4 regions of the Mesorhizobium sp. B264B1B genome follow, and region 1 is predicted to be linked to each of the others. Evidence: riboswitches for the same ligand, from Rfam matches in the RefSeq annotation. Region 1 holds a riboswitch; each other region holds the start of a gene.
The links. A riboswitch is a leader RNA that binds a small molecule or an ion and turns the genes downstream of it on or off. The one in region 1 is predicted to bind cobalamin.
Positions count from the first base shown of each region.

Region 2: it holds a riboswitch for cobalamin, as region 1 does, so the genes downstream of both, bluB (5,6-dimethylbenzimidazole synthase) here and LB547_RS01020 (DUF1636 family protein) in region 1, are expected to answer to the same signal.
Region 3: it holds a riboswitch for cobalamin, as region 1 does, so the genes downstream of both, LB547_RS06495 (ABC transporter ATP-binding protein) here and LB547_RS01020 (DUF1636 family protein) in region 1, are expected to answer to the same signal.
Region 4: it holds a riboswitch for cobalamin, as region 1 does, so the genes downstream of both, LB547_RS32110 (aromatic ring-hydroxylating oxygenase subunit alpha) here and LB547_RS01020 (DUF1636 family protein) in region 1, are expected to answer to the same signal.

Region 1 covers NZ_JAIUIS010000001.1:218,292-224,001, forward strand. The annotation lists gene LB547_RS01010 (cobaltochelatase subunit CobN) at 1-952, opposite strand, end outside; gene cobW (cobalamin biosynthesis protein CobW) at 969-2,021, opposite strand; gene LB547_RS01020 (DUF1636 family protein) at 2,024-2,470, opposite strand; cobalamin riboswitch at 2,508-2,712, opposite strand; gene LB547_RS01025 (winged helix-turn-helix domain-containing protein) at 2,742-3,941, opposite strand; gene LB547_RS01030 (NADH-quinone oxidoreductase subunit A) at 4,275-4,640, shown strand; gene LB547_RS01035 (NuoB/complex I 20 kDa subunit family protein) at 4,631-5,212, shown strand; gene LB547_RS01040 (NADH-quinone oxidoreductase subunit C) at 5,217-5,710, shown strand, end outside.
Region 2 covers NZ_JAIUIS010000005.1:172,958-178,667, reverse strand. The annotation lists gene LB547_RS12420 (pirin family protein) at 1-166, opposite strand, end outside; gene LB547_RS12415 (DUF2277 domain-containing protein) at 207-473, opposite strand; gene LB547_RS12410 (exodeoxyribonuclease VII small subunit) at 572-823, opposite strand; gene LB547_RS12405 (histone deacetylase family protein) at 827-1,753, opposite strand; cobalamin riboswitch at 1,875-2,055, shown strand; gene bluB (5,6-dimethylbenzimidazole synthase) at 2,104-2,856, shown strand; gene LB547_RS12395 (TetR/AcrR family transcriptional regulator) at 2,902-3,507, opposite strand; gene LB547_RS12390 (MFS transporter) at 3,628-4,851, shown strand; gene ribB (3,4-dihydroxy-2-butanone-4-phosphate synthase) at 4,902-5,710, opposite strand, start outside.
Region 3 covers NZ_JAIUIS010000002.1:547,684-553,393, forward strand. The annotation lists gene LB547_RS06485 (FecCD family ABC transporter permease) at 1-511, opposite strand, end outside; gene LB547_RS06490 (ABC transporter substrate-binding protein) at 520-1,467, opposite strand; gene LB547_RS06495 (ABC transporter ATP-binding protein) at 1,507-2,295, opposite strand; cobalamin riboswitch at 2,552-2,761, opposite strand; gene LB547_RS06500 (LacI family DNA-binding transcriptional regulator) at 2,824-3,849, opposite strand; gene LB547_RS06505 (Gfo/Idh/MocA family protein) at 4,031-5,062, shown strand; gene LB547_RS06510 (sugar phosphate isomerase/epimerase family protein) at 5,065-5,710, shown strand, end outside.
Region 4 covers NZ_JAIUIS010000032.1:30-4,223, forward strand. The annotation lists gene LB547_RS32090 (DUF680 domain-containing protein) at 74-310, opposite strand; gene LB547_RS32095 (DUF680 domain-containing protein) at 382-588, opposite strand; gene LB547_RS32100 (DUF680 domain-containing protein) at 658-864, opposite strand; gene LB547_RS32105 (DUF680 domain-containing protein) at 934-1,131, opposite strand; cobalamin riboswitch at 1,611-1,813, shown strand; gene LB547_RS32110 (aromatic ring-hydroxylating oxygenase subunit alpha) at 1,944-3,191, shown strand; gene LB547_RS32115 (hybrid-cluster NAD(P)-dependent oxidoreductase) at 3,211-4,194, shown strand, end outside.

The DNA.
Region 1 (5,710 bases):
ATTCCGGGTCTTTCAGGCTGGAGACGAAGATGGGGACGGGGAGCATGTCGCGCTGCCGTAGCGCCTCGAAAAGCGCGTCGATCGGCGCGACATCGGCGGCGAGCAGCATCGAGCGGTAGAAGAGGACGGGAATGGTGCGAGCATTGATGTTGTCAACGTCGAGTCCCGTCACACCCCCCTCTGTCCTGCCGGACATCTCCCCCGCAAGGGGGGAGATTGCCCCGTCATCGACGTTCTTGCCCCTTTCAGATGGTGCAAACACATCCTTTTCTGACGCAACAAAAGAGGAGCCGGCTTTGATGACAGCTGATCTCCCCCCTCGCAGGCGAGATGTCCGGTATGACAGAGGGGGGTGTGACGGAATGCCGACATTCGATAAGTCCGGCTTCTCCACGACTCCGCGCCCCGGCTCATAAAACCCGGCTTTCGGCACGCTTACCGGCTCGGCAATCTCGCCATCAGACCCCGCCAACCGCGCCAGCCTGCGCACCAGCGCGCTCATATTGGCCGGGCCGCCCTGGCGGAAATAATTGAGCAGCCCGTCCAGTTCCTCGCGCGGCAGCGTCGAGGCTTCGATCAGCCTGATATCCTCGTCGTGGCTTTCACCGGGAAGCAGTGCCAGCTTTATGCCGCGCTCACGGGCAACCACGGCCAACTGGTCGCAGCCGTAGCGCCACCACTCGTAACCGCCGAGAATACGCACCAGAATGACTTTGGCGTGACGGGCGACGCTGTCGATCCAGAGGTCGACGGACATGGGGTGGCGCAGGTCGCGCAGCGCGGCCAGCCGCATCGTGGGCAGCCGATCGGCGTCGCCTTTCCAGGCCGCTGCCAGTCCGGCCAGGTCGCTGTCCGTGAAGGACAGCGCCACCATTTCCGCCGGCGTCTGCCGCAGATCGACCGGCTCGGCGAGATCGTCGAGCGAGGCGGATGTGGTGGTGAGGATGTGCATCGCGGTCGGTGTTGCCTCAGCCGGCGAGGATATGCTCGATCGCCGGGCGGTTCAGCCCCTTGAGGCCGATGACGACCAGGCGCGAGCGGCGGTCGTCGTCAGCCGTCCAGGCGCGGTCATAATAATGATTGACGCGCGGACCGACCGCCTGCAGCAACAGCCGCATCGGCTTGCCGCCGACCTCGACGAAGCCTTTCACCCGCAGCACGTTCTCCTGTTCGGCGGCGGTGGCGACGCGCTTTGCCAGGTCGTCCGGGTTGGCGATCGAGGGGATGTCGACGATGAACGTATCGAAGTCGTCGTGCTCGTGGTCGAAGGCGCCGTCATGATGGGACTTGCGGTTCTCGATGTCGTCCTCGACGGCGAGGCCTAGCCCGAGCAGCACAGACGGATCGACCTTGCCATGAGCCGTCGGCACGACCTTCACGGCGCGGGCGGAGTGTTCGCCAATGATGGCGTTGGCGCGAGCCGAACCTGCGGCATCCATCAGGTCGCTCTTCGACAGGATGATGAGGTCGGCGCAGGCGATCTGGTCCTCGAACACCTCCTCGACGGGGTCGTCATGGTCCAGTGTCTGGTCCTGCGCGCGTTGCGCCTGCAGGGCGTCCATGTCGTTGGCGACGCGCCCCTCGGCGAGTGCCGGACCGTCGACCACGGCGATCACGCCGTCGACTGTCACCCGGCTCTTCACCGTCGGCCACTGGAAGGCCTGGACCAGCGGCTTGGGCAGAGCCAAACCTGAGGTCTCGATCAGGATGTGGTCGACTTTCGGCGTCAGCGACAGGATCTGGTCGAGCGCCGGGACGAAATCGTCGGCGACGGTGCAGCAGATGCAGCCATTGGCCAGTTCGACGATGTTTTCCTCCGGGCAGGTGTCGATGCCGCAGCCCTTGAGGATCTCGCCGTCGATTCCGATGTCGCCGAATTCGTTGACGATGATGGCGATCCGCTTGCCGCCCGCGTTCTCCAGGAGATGGCGGACCAGCGTGGTCTTGCCGGCACCCAGGAAGCCGGTGACCACGGTACAGGGGACGCGGGAGAGAGTGGCGGCGGAAACTGCGGCGGTCATGATCAGTCCTTCAGCATGTCGAGGGGAGGAATGCGGGCGACGAGGCCGCGCTTGAGGGAATCCGGGCGACCACGCCACGGAATGAGGCCGTTGGTCGAAGCGGCGAAGAGTTTCGCGCCGGTGACGAGATCGGCGCCGCTGGCGATGTTCAGGTCGCCGAAGACATAACTCCAGCAGCCGTCGCGAAGAATCGCGGCACTGAGACGGCGCTTGCAGTTGCCGAGGCATTCGACGGTGCGGACACGGACATTGTCGGCCGTTGCGGCTTGGCGCGTATCTTGAGCCAAAACTTCGCCGGCGCGGGGATGGGCATCGGAACCGGTCTCGTCGCGGCAGGAAGCGCAGATGATGACAGTGACGCCGGCCAAGGCGTCGCTATCGCCAGACAAGTCGCTATCGCCAGACAAAATGTCCGCTGTTTCAGCCGGGAAACTGCTGTCGCGTTCCAAATCGGGCTCCTTGCCCGGAAAACCCGCCGGGCGATCGGATTCTTATGTCTCAGACGGCAGGTCTCCTGGCTCGCGGGTCATCGCCTTCGTGCCGCCTTCCCGGGACCGTCCCAGTGGTTTTCGGCCTTGGCTCGTCGCTTACAGTTGCGGGGACAGCCGCGGATTTGAAATCGAGATTTCGCACCGCATTCCCTCTTGGCTCCTCCCTTTGCCGAGAGGAGACCGTCTGGAATGGATTTAGGCTCTTGCAGGCGGCGGTGTCAACGCGCGTCTACGACACGGCAATGTCGGCGAGCGGCTGCCCAAGGTCGCCGGCGGGCGTAACCTCGATCCGTTCGAGGCCGAGCCAGCCCTGCATCTGCGTCAATTCCTGGAAGAGTTGCGCGGCGGTTTCAGGCGGCGCGCCGGGCTCGGCATAGGCCGCGTGGACGCGTAGCACGCTGGCCGGCCGGTCGGCCTTGAGGTCGACGCGCGCCACGATCCTGTCGCCGAGCAGGAACGGCAGGACGTAATAGCCGTATTGCCGTTTTTCGGCAGGGGTGTAGATTTCTATGCGGTAGTGGAAATCGAACAGCCGCTCCGTGCGCGAGCGCTCGAAAACGACCGGATCGAACGGCGCCAGCAAGGCGCGGGCCTCGATTTTTCGTGGAATACGGGCCTCCTTATGGAGGTAAGCCGGTTTGTTCCAGCCCTCGACACGCACCGGCACCAGCTCGCCTGTTTCAACCAGCTCCTCCAGCCGGCCCTTCATGTCGGCCGGCGACAGGCGGAAATAGTCGCGCAGGTCGCTTGCTGTCGCGACGCCATGAGCGCGGGCGGATATCCGCAGCAATTCCCGATGCGCGTCCTCGGCAGACGGCACCGGCAGATCGAGGATCGCCCGCGGCAGTACGCGCTCGGGCAAATCATAGAAGCGTTCGAAGCCACGGCGGTGCGCGGTGGTGATGCGTCCTGCCCAGAACAGCCATTCGAAGGCATGCTTGGCGTGGCTCCAGCCCCACCAGCCGCCGGACCCTTTCTGGCCTTCGAGCGCGGAGGCGGCGATCGGGCCGCGCTCCGCGACCTCGCGGTAGATCTCTTCGATATAGGCGGCGTGCTCGCGGCCCCATTTGGCGAGACCCAGATACATTTCATCGCCACGCTCCGCGCGCTGCATGCGCCAACGCATCAGGGGATAGGTCTCGACCGGCAGGAAGGAAGCCTCGTGCGCCCAGTATTCGAAAACCGTGCGCTTGCGCGTGACGGCGGCGTTGTCGAGCAAGGCGAACGGGTAGGGGCCAAGGCGCGAGTAGAGCGGCATGTAGTGAGCGCGCACCACCGCGCTGACGGAATCGATCTGCAGCAGGCCGGTGCGCGAGAGCACGCGGGCGAAGTGGCGTCGGTCGGGCGTGCCGGCGGGGCGGGGATCAGTGAACCCTTGGGCGGCGAGCGCGATGCGCCGGGCCGTGGCAAGCGAGATCTTTTCCTTCATTCGGATGCGACTCTGATGGCTTGTTGAGCGTCGTTCGGACGGTTGATTCCGGCCATGCTAGCAGGGTTTTGGCGGCAACTCTGTCAGGAGAGAAAAGTGGAGTAAAAAGCGAAGGAAATCAAACAGGAGCGGATCGGACCAGTTTCTTCCCTTCTGCCGTCCAGGCCAGTGTTTTGAACAAGGTTTGACTTGCTTCGCCGGAAGCGCTGCGCTAACCCTCGCCGCGTTGCAGCAAAGGCCCCTTAAAACGGTTCAGCGGTTAAACTGTCACGCTTCCGCAATAGGGTCTGGTGCTGTAATCAAAATGGATTGGCGCCAACGGAAAGCCGCAGCATGAACGCACTTCTCAGTTCGTACCTGCCCATCGTCCTGTTTATCGCAGTGGCGGCGGCTGTCGGCGTCGCGCTTATCGTGGCGCCGTTCCTGGTGGCCTATCGCAATCCCGACCCGGAAAAGCTTTCCGCCTACGAATGCGGGTTCAACTCGTTCGATGACGCCCGTATGAAGTTCGACATCCGCTTCTACCTGGTGTCGATCCTGTTCATCATCTTCGACCTGGAAGTGGCCTTCCTGTTTCCGTGGGCGGTGTCGTTCTCGAAAATCGGCATGCTCGGTTTCTGGTCGATGATGGTGTTTTTGGCGGTGCTGACCATCGGCTTTGCCTATGAATGGAAAAAAGGAGCGCTCGAATGGGATTGAGCGACAGTTCCGGCACGCTCGTCGCGCCGAAGCCCAAGGGTCTGATCGATCCCAATACCGGCAGGCCGGTTGGGTCCGATGATCCGTTCTTCCTCGAAATCAACAACGAACTCGCCGACAAGGGCTTTCTCGTCACCTCGACCGAGGCGCTGATCACCTGGGCGCGCAGCGGCTCGCTGATGTTCATGACCTTCGGCCTCGCCTGCTGCGCCGTCGAGATGATCCACACCTCGATGCCGCGCTACGATTCGGAGCGGTTCGGTGTTGCTCCTCGCGCGTCTCCGCGCCAGTCCGACATCATGATCGTTGCCGGCACGCTGACCAACAAGATGGCCCCGGCGCTGCGCAAGGTCTACGACCAGATGCCGGAGCCGCGCTACGTCATCTCGATGGGCTCCTGCGCCAATGGCGGCGGCTATTACCACTATTCTTATTCGGTGGTGCGCGGCTGCGACCGCATCGTGCCGGTCGACATCTATGTGCCCGGCTGTCCGCCGAGCGCCGAAGCGCTGCTCTATGGCATTCTTCTGCTGCAGAAGAAGATCCGCCGCACCGGCACGATCGAACGGTAAATCCATGGCCGCATCCCTGAGCGAACTGTCGACCTATCTCGGCGAAAAATTGATTGGCCGCGTCAATGAAGCAGTGTTCGCCTATGGCGAACTCACCATCCATGTCGAACCGCGCGATCTGATCGAAGTGGTGACTTTCCTGCGCGACGATCCGCGCTGCCAATTCATCTCGGTCATCGATGTCTGCGGCGCCGATTATCCGTCGCGGGCCAAGCGCTTCGACGTCGTCTATCACCTGTTGTCGCCGAAGCAGAATGTGCGTATCCGCATCAAGGTGCAGGCCGACGAGGAGACGATGGTGCCGTCGATCACCGGCGTCTATCCCGGCGCCGACTGGTTCGAGCGCGAGACCTACGATCTCTATGGCGTGCTGTTTTCGGGCCACCCCGATCTGCGGCGCATCCTCACCGACTACGGTTTCGACGGTCACCCGCTGCGCAAGGATTTCCCGCTGACCGGCTTCGTCGAGGTGCGCTACGACGACGAAGCCAAGCGCGT
Region 2 (5,710 bases), on a different contig from region 1:
GGTCGAAGAAGATGAAGGGACCGACCAGCCGCCTTTTGGCAGTCGGCAAGGCGCGGCGAACCTGAAAACCGCCAATGTCCTTGGCGTTCGGAATGACCATCAATTCGATCTGGTCGCTGGCAAAGGCATCGCCGGCTTCAGGATCCTTCCCGGGAAAGAAGCTCATGAACTCTCCTTGTCAGCGGCCGATGGCTGCTTTGGCCAGATCAGGCAAAGCGGATCGCCGCCTTCGCCCGCAGCTTGGCCGCAACCTCCTCGCGATTGCGCGGATGCTGGTTGGTTTCAAGCGAATCGAGAAGCTCGCGCGCCGACGCCGCGATGGCCTCGACGGCATGGTCGAATGCGTGCTGGTTCTGCTTCGAAGGCCGCGTCGTTCCGCTCAGCTTGCGAACGAATTGAAGGGCTGCATCGCGCACCTCGTCGTTGGTCGCCGGCGGATCAAAATTGAACAGGGTCTTGATGTTTCTGCACATCGCTTCCGTATCTCCTCTTGTCCTGGAGCCGTTTCAATCGGGACGCGTTCTATCCTCAATCATGATCATGTCAAAAACCAGAGAGACGGCTGCGTGCCTCAATCCGCGTCCAGCGGCTCCGTCCCGACCGGCTTGCCGTCGCGGGACAGCCTGATCTTCTCCACCTTGTCCTCGGCCGCCTTCAGCAGCCGGTCGCAATGCACCTTCAGCGCCTCGCCGCGCTCGTAGATCCTGATCGACTGGTCGAGCGGCACATCGCCACGCTCCAGATCATCGACGATCTTCTCCAGCGCGTCGAGAGCCTGTTCGAAGCTCATCGCCTTGACGTCTTCGTTGGTTTCACCAGCCATCATTCATCCTTTCATCAGTCGCCCGACATGGGCGGCGACCGAAAATGCCAATCCTTGCAGATCGTAGCCGCCCTCGAGCAGGCTGACGAGCCGGTTGCCGCTGTGGCGCGCCGCGCGCTGCATGAGTTGGCCGGTCGCCCAGTCGAAATCATCCTCGGTCAGGTTGATCTCGGCCAGCGGGTCGCGATGATGCGCATCGAAGCCGGCCGAAATAATGATCAGGTCGGGTGCAAAATTGTCGAGCGAGGGCAGCACGCGCGACAGGAAGGCATCGCGGAACGCCTCGCTGCCGGTCTGCGGCGCAAGCGGCGCGTTGACGATGTTGCCGGCGCCGGTTTCGTTCTTTGCTCCGGTGCCGGGGTAGAGCGGCATCTGGTGCGTCGAGCAATAAAGCACGGACGGATCGTCCCAGAAAACATCCTGCGTGCCGTTGCCGTGATGCACGTCCCAGTCGACGATGGCGACACGTTCGATATCGTGTTTGCGCTGTGCATAACGTGCGGCGATGGCCGCCGTGTTGAACAGGCAGAAGCCCATCGCGGTCGCTTTCTCGGCATGATGGCCGGGCGGCCGGGCGGCGACGAAAACGTTGTCTGCCCTGCCGGCAAAGACGTCGTCGACGGCGGCGTTGGCGGCTCCGATCGCGGTGATCGCCGCCTGCCAGCTCTTCGGGCTGGCCGTTGTGTCGGCATCGATGCGGGCGATGCCCGTCTCGGGAATGGCGGCGCGTACCCGCTCGACGAAATCCTCGGGATGCGCGTAGAGAATGGTGGCCTCGTCGCCTTCCGGCGCCTCGAGGCGGTCGAGCGCGGCAAAAGCCTCGTCGTCGAGCACGCGCTCGATGGCGCGCAAGCGGTCCGGCCGCTCCGGATGGCCGGGCGGCGTGATGTGCTCAAGGAAGATCGGATGGGTGTAGAGACGAGTGGCCATGCCCCCTATCTAGTGCCCCGGCGCGGCGATGGCCATGCGTTGCGGCCTGATGGCTGGGGAAAATCGCGCCTGCGTCCATTCGCGTCGCCGCGGGGATTGGCGGCGCAGGGGCTTCGTCGTAAAGTCCCGGCCACTGCCTGGTGCCCGCCGCGAGCGGGAGAATCGGGAACACGGTTTGATACCGTGGCGTGCCCAACGCTGTAAGGGGGACCGCGCCGGTAAATGCCACTGTCGATGACGGGAAGGCGCCGGATGCGGGTTGATCCCGAGCCAGAAGACCGGCCTGGCAGGCATCGTCATCCGCATGGTCAGGCGGACGGCAGTTGATTGCAATCGCAAGGGGACAAGCGATGCCGGACAATATGACCATCCCCGTGGGTGACGGATTCGACCAGATGGCGCGCGATGCGGTCTACCGCGCCATGTTCACGCGGCGCGATGTTCGCAGCCATTTTACATCAGAGGCCGTCGACGACGAGGTCTTGGCGCGGCTGCTGCTTGCCGCCCATCACGCGCCATCGGTCGGCTTCATGCAGCCATGGAATTTCATCGTCATTCGTGGCACCGAACGACGGGAACAGGTGCGCGACCTGTTCCTCGCGGCGCGCGAGCAGGAATTGCCGGCGATCGAGGAAGAGCGGCGGGCGCTCTACCGCAAGCTCAAGCTGGAAGGCATCTGCGAAAGCGCGCTCAATATCTGTATCACCTGCGACCGCCGACGCTCACAGGGTTCGCCGCTGGGACGCTGGCACAATCCCGAGATGGATCTCTACAGCACGGTCTGCGCGGTGCAGAATTTCTGGCTGGCGGCGCGCGCCGAAGGCGTCGGCGTCGGCTGGGTCAGCATTATCGAGGCGCAGGCGTTGAAAGACCTTCTGTCGATTCCCGGGCATGTGACGCCGGTGGCCTATCTCTGTGTCGGCCGTGTCTCGGAGTTCGCGCCGAAACCGGACCTCGAAACACATGGCTGGGGGCGGCGGCTGCCGCTGCCCGAGCTGATCATGAGCGAGACGTTTTGCGGACAGGGCGAAGTTCCGCTCAAATCAACGATCGCACGCCTCAAGGCGGCAACATGCGAAAAGTCTGACAAACCCTTGATTTGATTGCCGATATGGCATGCGCAGCGCGCTGCCGGCGGCCTGCCGTCGTCAGGCGGCTCCGGCATCCTTCCTCAACAATCCTTCGAGCAGTTGCTTGAATGCCGCCACCACGGTCTTCGACGTCGCTTCCGGGTCGTTCGAATTGGCGATCCGCTGCGCCGCCTGGCTGCTCGCCCCGTTGATCAGCCGTGCCGCGGTCTCGGGGTCTACGCCCGGGACAACCACCCCGTCGCCCTGCAGCGTCGTCAGGTGATCGGTCATCGACGCGACGCAGGCATTGGCGTTCGGCCATTGCGCGGGATCCCCCAGCACGGCCGGACCGTCCCGAAACATGATGCGCTGGATTTCCGGCTCCAGCGCCATTTCGATGTAGCTCGTGCATTCGTCGACGAAGCTTTGCCAGCGGGTCGGTGCTTTCGCTGCAACCTCATTCACCCGTGCCGCCATCTCGGCGTCTATCTCGGCGATAACCGCCTGCAAAAGCCCCTTCTTGTCCCCGAAATGATGATAGAGCGCACCGCGCGTCAGCCCGGCCGATGCGGTGAAATCATCCATCGATGCCTCGGCATAACCGATCGTTCCGAACGCATGCCGGGCCGCGGCAATCAATTTGGCGCGCGTTTCGGCGATCATTTCCCTGCGGGGCTTGTGCATCTCTTCTGGCCTTATCCACATACGTCACGTATGCCAATTGACATACGCGACGTATGATCTATTTAGTATTCATACGCATCGTATGTAATTTCCGAATCGCCTTTTGTCGAGGAACGGACCATGCAGAACCCCTATTCCGAGATCTTTCGAGCCCCTGGCGCCAAGGGCTTTGCCGCTGCAGGCTTCATGGCGCGCCTGCCGGTCGCCATGGCGCCGATCGGCATCGTGGCGATGCTGTCGCAGACGCGTGGCGAATACTGGCTGGCGGGTGCCGTCTCGGCGACATTCGCGCTGGCCAACGCTTTCCTGGCGCCGCAGATCTCCAGGCTGGTCGACCGCCTCGGCCAGACATGGATCGTCGTGCCCACCACCATCATCTCCGTGCTGGCATTCCTGCTGCTGATTGCGTCGGCCAATCAGGATTGGCCGGTATGGACAATGTTCGTGTCGGCGCTGCTGGCAGCGGCCATGCCCAGCATGCCGGCAATGGTGCGCGCGCGCTGGACCGAGCTTTTTCGCGGCCGGCCGGAGATGAACACCGCCTTCGCCTTCGAATCGGCGGCCGACGAACTGGTCTATATCGCCGGCGCGTCGCTGTCGGTGGGCCTCAGTGCGGCGCTGTTTCCGGAAGCAGGCATGCTGGCGAGCACGTTGTTTCTCGCTTTGGGCTCGATAGCATTCATCCTGCAGCGATCGACCGAGCCGAAAGTGCGGCCGGTGGACCATGGTTCGACTGGCTCGGCAATCCGCCTGCGGCCGGTACAGATCATCACCTTCGCCCTAATCTTCATCGGCGCGACCTTCGCGACGACGGAAGTGAGCACCGTGGCGATCACCAACGAGTTCGGCCAAGCCGGTGCCGCAAGCCTGGTGATCGGCGTCTATGCGCTGGGATCGTTCGTGTTGGGCATCGTGGTCGGCGCGCTCAACCTCAAGACGCCGCTACAGCGCCAGCTGACCGTCGCGGTCGCCATCATCGCAGTCAGCACGATTTTGCCGCTCACCGCCGACAGCGTGCCGATTTTGGCGCTGACCGTCTTCATCAGCGGCGTGGCGATCTCGCCGACTTTCATCACGGCATTCGGCCTGATCGAACGGCATGTGCCGGAAGCGATGCTGACCGAGGGCATTACCTGGGTGACAACGGGAATCGGCATCGGCATGGCGCTGGGCTCTTTCGCCGCCGGCGCGGTGGTGGATGCGTTCGGCGCCCAGAACGGGTTCTGGGTCTCGGTGGTCGCGGGCGGCATCGCGCTGGTCACGGTGCTGCTCGGCCAGCGCAGTCTTGCCACTCACAAATGCGAGTTGGATGGGTGTGAAGCGGCCGTCGCTGCCGCGGAATGAACCATGACGCGTCCGGTTCAGCGGATCGGACGCTATTGCCGCCGTCGAACCTAGAGAATCTCGGTCTTGGCGATGTGGATGCCAAAACCTTCGAGGCCGACATAGTGGCGCTCGCGCGAGGCGATCAAATTGATCGAGGAAATGCCGAGATCCTTCAGGATCTGAGCACCGAGCCCGATCTCGCGCCATTCATTCTCGCGGCGGCGCGCCTCTTCGTGGTCCTCCCGGTCGCCGCTCGCCGGCCGGTTGCGCTCCTGGTGGGCGACACCGACCGAGCCCTCGCGCAGATAGACGATGACGCCGCGCTTGCGCTCGCCCATCGCCTTCATGATGGCGTCCAGCCGGTGGCTGGTGCCGAAGACGTCGGTCACCACGTCCTCGGAGTGCAGACGCACAGGCACCTCTTCTCCGTCGCGGATGTCGCCGAAGACGACGGCGACATGGTGCATGGAATCCCACGGCAGCGTGTAGGTGAAGACCTGCGCCTTGCCGCCGAGCGTGTCGATCTCGGAGCACGCCACGCGTTCGACCAGCGTTTCCTTGCGTTGCCGGTAAGCAATGAGGTCGGCGACAGAAACCTGCTTGAGGCCGTGCTCCTCGGCAAAAGCCGCGACCTGCGGGCCGCGCTTGACGGTGCCGTCATCATTGACCAGTTCCGAGATCACGCCGATCGGCGGCAGGCCGGCGAGCTTGCACAGATCGACGGCCGCCTCGGTATGGCCCGAACGCATCAGCACGCCGCCTTCGCGCGCGATGAGCGGGAAGATGTGGCCGGGGCGGACGAAATCGGAGGCGCCGACATTGCCGTTGGCGAGATTGCGCACGGTCAGCGTGCGGTCGTCGGCCGAAATGCCTGTCG
Region 3 (5,710 bases), on a different contig from region 1:
ATGCGGTGAACATGAAGGAGACCGCAAGTCCGGCGAGGATCAGCCGTTCGGGGCCTTGTCCCCTCACCCGCGCAACCAGCAAAAGCACAACGCAAGCCGCCAGAATACCGTCGGTGAACGCGGCGATCGGTAGCGTCCAGATCCCGAAACTGTCGCCGAAGACGGTGATGACGGAGACAGCGCCGGCGGCGGCTCCCGACGAGAGGCCGAACAGGAACGGATCGGCAAGATCGTTGCGCGTCACCGTCTGCAACAGCGCGCCGACCACGCCCAGGCCGCCGCCGAGACAGATGGCCAGGATGGTGCGCGGCAATCTGAGGTCGACGACGATCCTGCCGACCGGGCCGGACACGTCATGCCCCTTCAATCCGATCGCATGGCCAAGTGCTGCAACGACGTCGCCCAGCGGGATCATCGTCGAACCATAGGCGATCGATAGCAGCGCGAGCGCGGCCATAGCCAACGCGGCCGCCGTCATGGCCAATACGAATGCCTTGTGCCGCAAAGTCATGTTCCCGGTTAAAACGCTTCCGGATGCATCGCCCTGGCAATCTTGCCGATCGCGTCGATATTGGCCGGCCCGGGTGTCAGTTCGGCATAGCGAAGCGCCACGAAGCGTTCGTTCCTGACCGCGTCCGTCTCCTTCATTGCCGGATGCGCTTTCAGGAAATCGAGCAGCTTCCGGTAGCCGCCGCCATCCTGATAGTCGAGCAGGATGAGGAATTGCGGATTGCGCGAGGCCACCGTCTCCCAATCCGTGTTGCCCCAGCTGGTGTCCATGTCGGCCATGATGTTGTCGCCGCCGGCCGCGGAAATCATGGCGTTGGGAATGGCGAACTTGCCTGATGTGAACGGCTTGTCCTCGCCGGAATCATAGAGGAACACGCGCGTTCCCCTGCGGGCGCCGACCTTGGCCGTGATTTCGGCGAGCTGCGCCTTCCAGCCGGAGACGAGCTTATCCGCTTCGGCCTCCTTGCCGAAGATCTTGCCCAGCTTCTCGACATCGCCATAGAGCAGGTCCATCGAAGCGGCGGGGCGGTTCTTGTCGAGATGGACGCAGCTTTCCGTCAGCACCAGGGTCTTGATGCCGTGTTGCGCCAGCGTATCGGGCGTCACCTCGCCGCCCGGCTTCATGCCGTAGTACCAACCGGCGAAGAAGAAGTCGGGCTCGACAGCGACCAGGTTTTCCAGCGTCGGATATTTGGGCGCCAGTTCCGGGATCGAGCCTTGCTCGGCCTTAAATTCGGGGCCGACCTTGTACCATCCGGTGATGCCGGTCAGGCCGACGATCGACGGCTGCAGCTTCAGGGCGAAGGCCATCTCGGCCATGTTGAGATCGTGAATGACAGCGCGCTTTGGAGGCGCGTCGAAGGTCAGCGACTTGCCGCAGCTGTCGACCGTCACCGGAAAGGCGAAGGCCGTAGAGGCCAGCAGGGAGAAGGCAAGAGATACGGCAAGGCGTTTCACGGATGTTGCTCCTTCGTTGCACGGGAATTGGATCTGCGCTCACGAAGATGGCGCGGCACGGTTCGGAACCTCGAACACCGTCAGCTCGCGGTCCTCCGTCGGGTGGCGCAACCTAAAGACGTCGACACCGAAGATCTCGCGGATCAGCTGCTGAGTGAGTGCTTCGCGTGGCGGCGCCAGCACATGCAACCGGCCATGGCTCATCACCGCGACCCTGGTGGCGAAAGGCGTCACCAGCGCCAGATCGTGCAGCACCGCGATCACGGTCATGCCGAGGCCTGCAACCAGTTCGAGCAACTCGCTGCGCGCCCGCGGGTCGAGATGGTTGGTCGGCTCGTCGAGGAACAGGATCTTCGGCTCCTGTGCGATGGCGCGGGCAAGCTGGGCGCGCTGGCGCTCGCCGCCCGACAGCGAGCCGATGGTGCGGCCAAGCAGCGGCAACAGCCCGGTCCGGCGCAGCGCCTCGACGACAATGTCGCGTTCCTCGCTCCTGTGCCTGCGGCCGGTATGCGGAACCCGGCCGAGCTCGACATAATCGATCACCGCCAGCCGTGGATCCGGTTGATCGGTCTGGCCGACGACGGCGATGTGCAGCGCCCGCTCGGCGGTCGAAATCCTGTCCAGCAGGCGCCCGGTGAGCTTCACTTCGCCCGAACTCGGCCGCAGCATGCCCGACAGCATGCGCAGCAATGTCGTCTTGCCGGCGCCGTTGGGACCGATGATGGCGAGACGGTCGCCCGCCGCCACCGAAAGGCTGACCGGATGCACCAGATGCAGGCCATCCGCCGCCGCGGCCAGGTCGCGGGCCTCGAGAAGCGGCGCGGTCATGGGCAATTCCTTGCAGGGCCCGCCGGAATACGGGCCAGCGTCTTGCTTGCCAATCCTGCCGGACGCTGGCCTGAATTCACCTCGGTGGCGATATCGCGGCAAAGCGTGCACACGATGATGCGATGCATGGGAATGCAGTGAATGCGATCGATGGAGCCGTCCAACTTCCGTCACTTTCAAAAATGGCGACGGAAGGAAGCTGGCTTGAACCGGTCGACAAGACCGAACCCCGCGTCTCCTCCCGGCACACCCCGTCCGGTCAACCCATGCAGATGGCAGGTCTCCTGGCTCGCGGGTCGTTGCGCCATCCTGCCTTCCCAGCCTTGCCGGCCAGTGGCTTCTCGGATTTTGCTCGCCGCTTACAGTTGCGGGGGCAGCCATGGCTTCGACCCGAAAAACGGGCCTCACCATGTTCCCTTTTCACCCCTCGCCTTGCGGCGCGGGGACCATCACGAGTCGCAGCCTAGGATGCAGGCAGCGTCGAGGCAAGGTCGATGCATGTTCTGTTATAACGATACAAACGTGTGGTCAATCACTATCGCGCGCCACCAGTTCCAGCGGCCAGACCTCGCGAATGATCTCTGGCCCTTTCGCGCCGGCGAAAGCCGGGAGCGAGGCGAGCAGGATTTCGCCGAGCCGCCGCCCCATCGGGTCAAGGCTCGGACGAAAGCCGGTCAGCGCCGGCGAGAAATAACGGCAGAGCGGCGTGTCGACGATGACGATCACCGCGACATCCTGCCCGGGCTTGATCCCCATTTCGGCGAGCGCTTTGCAGCCGCCGAGCGCCATCGAGTCGTTGTTGAAGATAATCGCGGTCGGCGGATCCTTCGACCGCATGACTTGCGGTGTCACCGCGTAGCCACCGGCTTCGTTGATAAAACCGTCCACAATCAGGCCGGGATCGACTTCGATGCCGTGCCGCCGCAGCGCCTTGCAATAACCCTCCAGAAACAGATAACCGAAATTCAGGTCAAGCGACGGCCGGATGGCGGCGATGCGGCGGTGGCCACGCGCAACCAGCCGGTCGACCGCATCGGCGCCCGCCTTCTCGAAATCCAGATCCAGAGAGGGATAGCTGTCGTCGCCGGACCGGCTTCGGCCGAGCGTCGCGAAGGGAAAGCCGGCCTTGCTCAGATAGTCGATGCGATCGTCCTCGCGCCGCGTCCAGGCCAGTACGACGGCATCGGCACGACGCGTCTCGACGACGCGGCGCAGCCGCTCCTGTTGATAATCCGCCGGCGCGCCCATGACGATGATCAGGTCCAGCCCGCACTCGGCCAATGTCGCTTGCAGTCCGGTGAGGAACGGAATGAAGAACGGCTCGCCATACTGCTGGTCGCCCGGATGCGGCTGCAGCATGAAAGCCACGGCATGGGTGGTGCCGCGGCGTAGGTTCCTGCCCGAGTGGTTCGGTGAATAATTGAGCTTCCGGGCCGCCTCGAGCACGCGCTGGCGTGTCTCGGCGTTCACGTCGGCGCGCCCGTTAAGCGCGCGCGAGACTGTACCGATCGAAATGTTTAGGTGCCGCGCAAGATCGTGAATGCTGGACGCCAAGACCTCCCCCTCCTGCTTCTGGCTAGCACCAGCCGGTCGTGCGGCCAAGGCGTTTCAGAGCCGACGGTACAAATCCGATTGACAATATATGCCATCGGGTGTGTCATCGTAAACGTTTACGGAAGTCATTTACGGACTGCCGTGGGTGCCAGCCAGGAGGGGTTGGCCGGAGGAGCGCTGGATGATGCACGTCGTCCTGGTCGGGTGCGGAGCCATGAGCAAAACCTGGCTCGAGGCCATCAGCCAATCCCCTGCCGTCAAGATCGTCGGTCTCGTCGACCTCGACGCCGACAGGGCGCGCCAGCGGGCACGCGAATACGACCTCGCCGGGGTCGCGATCGGGACCGATCTCGACGTCGTTCTCTCCCAGACCAGACCCGATGCGGTGTTCGACGTGGTCGTGCCTGCCGCCCGTCGCGCCGTGGCGAATTCGGCCTTTGCCCATGGCTGTCATCTGTTGACGGAAAAGCCGCTGGCCGACAGCCCGGACAATGCGCGCGCCATCATCGACGATGCGCGGCGCGCGCGACGCGTCCATGCCGTGGTGCAGAACCGCCGCTACGTCGCCAACGTCCGGCGCATCCGGCGCTTCCTCGGCTCCGGCGCCATCGGCGCTGCGACCAGCATCCATGCCGATTTTTTCATTGCGCCGCATTTCGGCGGTTTCCGCGAAGGCATGCGCCATGTGCTGCTGCTCGACATGGCGATCCATACATTCGACGCCGCCCGCTACATGGTCGATGGCGAGCCGACCGAAGTGTATTGCCGGGAATGGGAGCCGGCCAATTCCTGGTACCGGCAGGGATCGTCGGCAAGCGCCACCTTCGAGCTCGGCCAGGGCAAGATGTTCACCTATCGCGGCAGTTGGTGCGCCGACGGTTTCCGCACCAGTTGGGAAGGCAGTTGGCGCATCGTCGGCGAACGCGGCAGCCTGACCTGGGATGGTCATGACGAGTTGAAGGCCGAAGCCGTGCTGCCGGAACGCGAAGGCCTGCTCGACAAGGTCGTGCCGGTAGCGGTGCCGCCGCTCGACCCTGCCGACCGCATCGGCGGGCATCTCGGCGTCATGGAAGATTTCGTCCGCGCCGTGGAAACCGGCACCGAGCCGGAGACGCGCGGCGCCGACAACATCAAGAGCCTGGCCATGGTTTTCGCGGCGATCGAAAGCGCCGAGACCGGGCGCCGGGTCGAAATCCCCAGGCAGGAAGGATGACCATGGCGGACCCGCTTCTCGACATCAGGATCGGCACCATGGTGCGGGCCAATCTCGAAGACCCGGCCGCCTATGTCAGGCAGATCCTGCCGCTCGGTTTCGAGAGCGTCCAGCCCTTCTTCTGGCAGACGCTGGGCGGCAAGGACCTGGGGCGGCTCGCCGGCGAGATCCGCGACGCGATCGGCGATGCCGATGTCAGCGTCAGCTCGATCGGCGTGTTCGGCAATCCACTCGAGAGCGGCGACACCGACCGCGGCGTGCTCAAGGCCTGGGAAACGGTGATCGACAGCGCGCATCTGTTCGGCACCAATCTGGTCAGCGGTTTTACCGGCCGCATCCGCGGCAAGCCGCTGACCGACAGCCTGCCGCGCTACCGCGAAGTCTGGGGCGAATTGGCCAAACGCGCGGCCGACAAGGGCGTGCGCATCGCCTTCGAGAATTGCGCCATGGATGGCAACTGGGCCGCCGGCGACTGGAACATCGCCCATAATCCGGACGCCTGGGAACTGATGTTCAACGAATTGCCGGATGAGAATCTGGGTCTGGAATGGGAGCCCTGCCATCAGTTGGTCTATCTGATCGACCCGATCCCGCAGATCCGCAAATGGGCGCATCGCATCTTCCATGTCCACGGCAAGGACGCGACGG
Region 4 (4,194 bases), on a different contig from region 1:
CCCCCCCCCCCCCCCCCCCCCCCCCCCCCCCCCCCCCCCCCCCCCCGCTCCTGTTTGGTGTCAGCTTCGGCTGTTAGTGGCCGAAGAGATTCCGGTCACTGCCCTGAGGGGCGGACTTGTGTACATCGCCCGACGAATTGAGCAGCTTGTAGACGGGCGAGCCGCTGTCGCGGATCGAAGCCGTGTGCGCATTGTCGACCGAGGTGACGGCAGGCTGGTTGGCGCCATTGGAGCCATAGTTGTCGCTGCTGGCGAAAGCGCTGCCCGAAACGGCCAGGACGGCGGTGGCAGCAAGGATGATCTTTTTCATTTCAAGTCTCCTGAATTCTCAAATTCCACCGCAGAGGCGGGCTTGCCCGCCATCTGCTGCAGGATCGGCTGTTAGTTGTTGCCGAAGAGGTTATGGTCGGCACCCTGAACAGGTGCCTGGGCAGCCGGAGCCGACGTCTTGGTCGAAGCGGTGTATGAGCTGTCGGTCGAAGTGGCCGCGGGCTGGTTGGCGCCATTGGAGCCATAGTTGTCGCTGCCGGCGAAAGCGCTGCCCGAAACCGCCAGAACGGCGGCGGTAGCAAGGATGATCTTCTTCATTTCAAGTCTCCTGAATTTTCGAATTTCACCAGGACGGCGGAAGGCCCGCCGTCAACTGGAGATCGGCTGTTAGTTGTTGCCGAAGAGGTTGCGATCAGCACCCTGCACAGGCGCCTGGGCAGACGGCGCCGACTTCTGGACCGAAGCCGTGTGCGCGTTGTCAACCGAGGTGACGGCAGGCTGGTTGGCGCCATTGGAGCCATAGTTGTCGCTGCTGGCGAAAGCACTGCCCGAAACGGCCAGGACGGCGGCGGCAGCAAGAACGATCTTCTTCATTTCAAGTCTCCTGAATTCTCAAATTTCGCCAGGACGGCGGAAGGCCCGCCGTCAACTGGAGATCGGCTGTTAGTTGTTGCCGAAGAGGTTGCGATCGGCACCCTGGACAGGCGTCTGGGCAGCCGGTTCCGACTTCTTGGTCGAAGCAGTGTACGAGCTGTCGACGGCGGTGGCCGCAGGGGCATTCGAACCATAATGGTCGCTACCAGCGAAGGCGCTGCCGGAAACAGCCAGAAGGGCGGCGGCAGTGAGAATGATCTTTTTCATTTTTTGATACTCCAGTATTTTTCCGTCCGTCTAGCGGCGTGTCTTGGGAGGAAATCGCGTCGTTCGGACAGCCCCGATGTGGGAAAGCCATACCGCCATTTCCAATCACGAAGTTTTTCCGTGTGGACCAAGTTTCCACCACTTGAAATTGTGCCAGGGCCTTCTACATTCGTTTTTTCCATTTGTTATCAAATAGTTATTCTAACAGACGGCGCGATCACCAACTGTGTCGAAGGCCCAGTGTTCACACCGTCCTGCACGCATCGTCAACAGAAACGAACCGTTCGGTTCGATTTTAGAGGGCGCTAATAGTCACTTTTCGAAACCGTTAACCTTTTTTGCCTCCGCCACGAGACGGAATCCGAGGCGGCGACCTGAGGCTTTCTGCCCCTGCAACGGCGGCCGCACCGTTTTCAGTGCGTGTCGCGCGGCATGGATGCGATGTCGTTTTCATGCCGACGACAAGCCGGCGATCATGGTTAGATCCTGCCATCTCAGGTGCCGCCGCGTGACGACGAGGCGGAGAATTGGGAAGCCGGTCAGAATCCGGCGCTGCCCCCGCAACGGTGGTGGAGTTCAGGTCGCAACGGGAGACCACTGGGCAAAGGCCTGGGAAGGTGTCGCGACAGTCCGCAAGGACAGCTCCAGAGCCCGGAAACCAGCCTGAGATGTTGGACTCGACTGATCGCGGCGGGCGGTCAAGAGGCGGATGGTGCATGTCCGGCGCAAGCCGGCGCGCGGCTTGATCCTTCCTCTCTCCCTTCCGTTCAGTCCTTCAATGTGAGGACAGGACTTCAATGCGAGGACAGGACATGGATGCGCGCAACGACATGCTGAAACGGCTGCAAGGCCGCAGGGACGGCTTCTCACTCGAGCAGCCCTTCTATACCGACGCCGACTACTTCAAGCTCGACATGGAGCTGATCTGGTACCGCGACTGGCTGTTCATCGGCCATGATTGCGAACTGCCCCGGCCCGGCAGCTTCATCACCGTGCAGATCGGCGACTATCCTGTGGTGCTGGTGCGCGACCAGAAGGGCAACATCAACGCCTTCCACAATTCTTGCCGCCATCGCGGCAGCCGCGTCTGCAACACAGACAAGGGCACGGCGGCGAAGCTCGTCTGCCCCTACCATCAGTGGACCTATGAACTGGACGGCAGGCTGCTGTTCGCCAGGCAGATGGCCGAGGGTTTCGACAAGAGCCAGTTCGGCCTGAAGCCGGTCGCCTGCGAAAGCGTCGGCGGCTACATCTTCATTTGCCTCGCCGACGAGCCGGCGGATTTCGCGCCGATGCGGACGATGATCGAACCCTATTTGCTGCCGCATCGGCTGCGCGAAGCAAAGGTCGCCTTCGAGAGCACCATCGTCGAGAAGGGCAATTGGAAGCTGGTCTGGGAAAACAACCGCGAATGCTATCATTGCGCCGGCAACCATCCGGAGCTCTGCAAGACCTTCCCGGAGGCGCCGACCGTGACTGGCGTGCAAGACGCCGACAGCGACCCGGAGATGCTGTCGCACTGGGCCAAGTGCGAGGCGGCCGGCCTGCCGAGCAGGTTCCGCATCGACCCGGCCGGACAGTACCGTGCCACCCGCGCGCCGCTGCTGCGCGATGCCGTCAGTTATACGATGACGGGAAAACGCGCGGTCAAGAAGAACCTGTCCGACGGCGTTGCCACCGACCGCATCGGCTCCTTGCTGCTCTATCACTATCCGACGACCTGGAACCACATCCTTGGCGACCACGCCGTCACGTTCCGCGTGCTGCCGATCAGCGCCACCGAGACCGCGGTGACGACCAAATGGCTGGTTCACAGGGACGCGGTCGAGGGCGTCGACTACGACCTTGCCGAACTCACCCATGTCTGGACCGAGACCAACGGCCAGGATCGTCGCATCGTCGAGGAAAACGCCTTCGGCATCCTGTCGCCGGCCTATGAACCCGGCCCCTATTCCGAACTGCACGAAGGCGGCGTCATCCAGTTCGTCGACTGGTACGCGCGTTTCATCGGTCCGCGCCTCGCCGAAGACGGCCGGCCGGCCCTGCGCAGCGTTGCTTGAGAGGTAAGGGATGAATGCGATGACGGATCTCGGCCTCTATCGCCATCTCGATCAGATGGCGCCCTGGAACGACAGGCTCCAGGTGCTGGAAGTGATCGGCGTGAGCGACGAGGCGCCTGATGTAAAGACCTTCACCTTCCGCTCCGACAACCAGACCTGGTTCCGCTACAAGCCGGGCCAGTTCGTGACGCTGGAACTGCCGACAGCGGATGGGTTGCTGATGCGCACCTACACGCTGTCGTCTTCGCCTTCACGGCCATTCTCGATCGCGGTGACGGTGAAGGCGCAGGCCGGCAGCACCGGCACACGCTGGATGTTCGACCATTTGAGGCCTGGTTCGCACGTCAAGGCGTATGGGCCGGCCGGAGACTTTTCGCTGCACAGCCACCCGGCGGCCAAATATCTGTTCATCTCGGCCGGCTCCGGCGTGACGCCGATGATGTCGATGCTGCGCTGGCTGAATGACTGCGCGCCATGGACCGATGTCGGCTTCGTCAACTGCGCCCGCCGCCCCGAAGAGATCATCTTCCGCAAGGAGCTGGAATTGCTCGGCAGCCGCATGCCCGGCCTGTCGCTCGGTTTCATGATCGAGGAGCGGTCGAGCCGGGAAGGCTGGTTCGGCCATATGGGCCGCATCGACGCCATCCGGCTGCCGCTTTTGGCGCCCGATTTCCGAGAGCGCGAAATCTTCTGCTGCGGCCCCGACCCCTTCATGCGTGCCGTGCGCGGCATGCTCGAAGCCGCCGGCTTCGACATGGCGAGATACCATCAGGAGAGCTTTGCAGCGCCGCTGGTGGAGGAAATCCCGGCGCCGTTCGCCTCGCCGACTGGAGACGGCGCAGCCATTCCTGTCGAAGCCGCGACGCCGATCCGGTTCTCGATTTCGGACGTCGATGCCGCATGCGTCGCCGGCCAGACGGTGCTGCAGACGGCGCGCGCCTCGGGAGTCAGAATCCCCGCCGCGTGCGAATTCGGCCTGTGCGGAACCTGCAAGGTCAAGAAG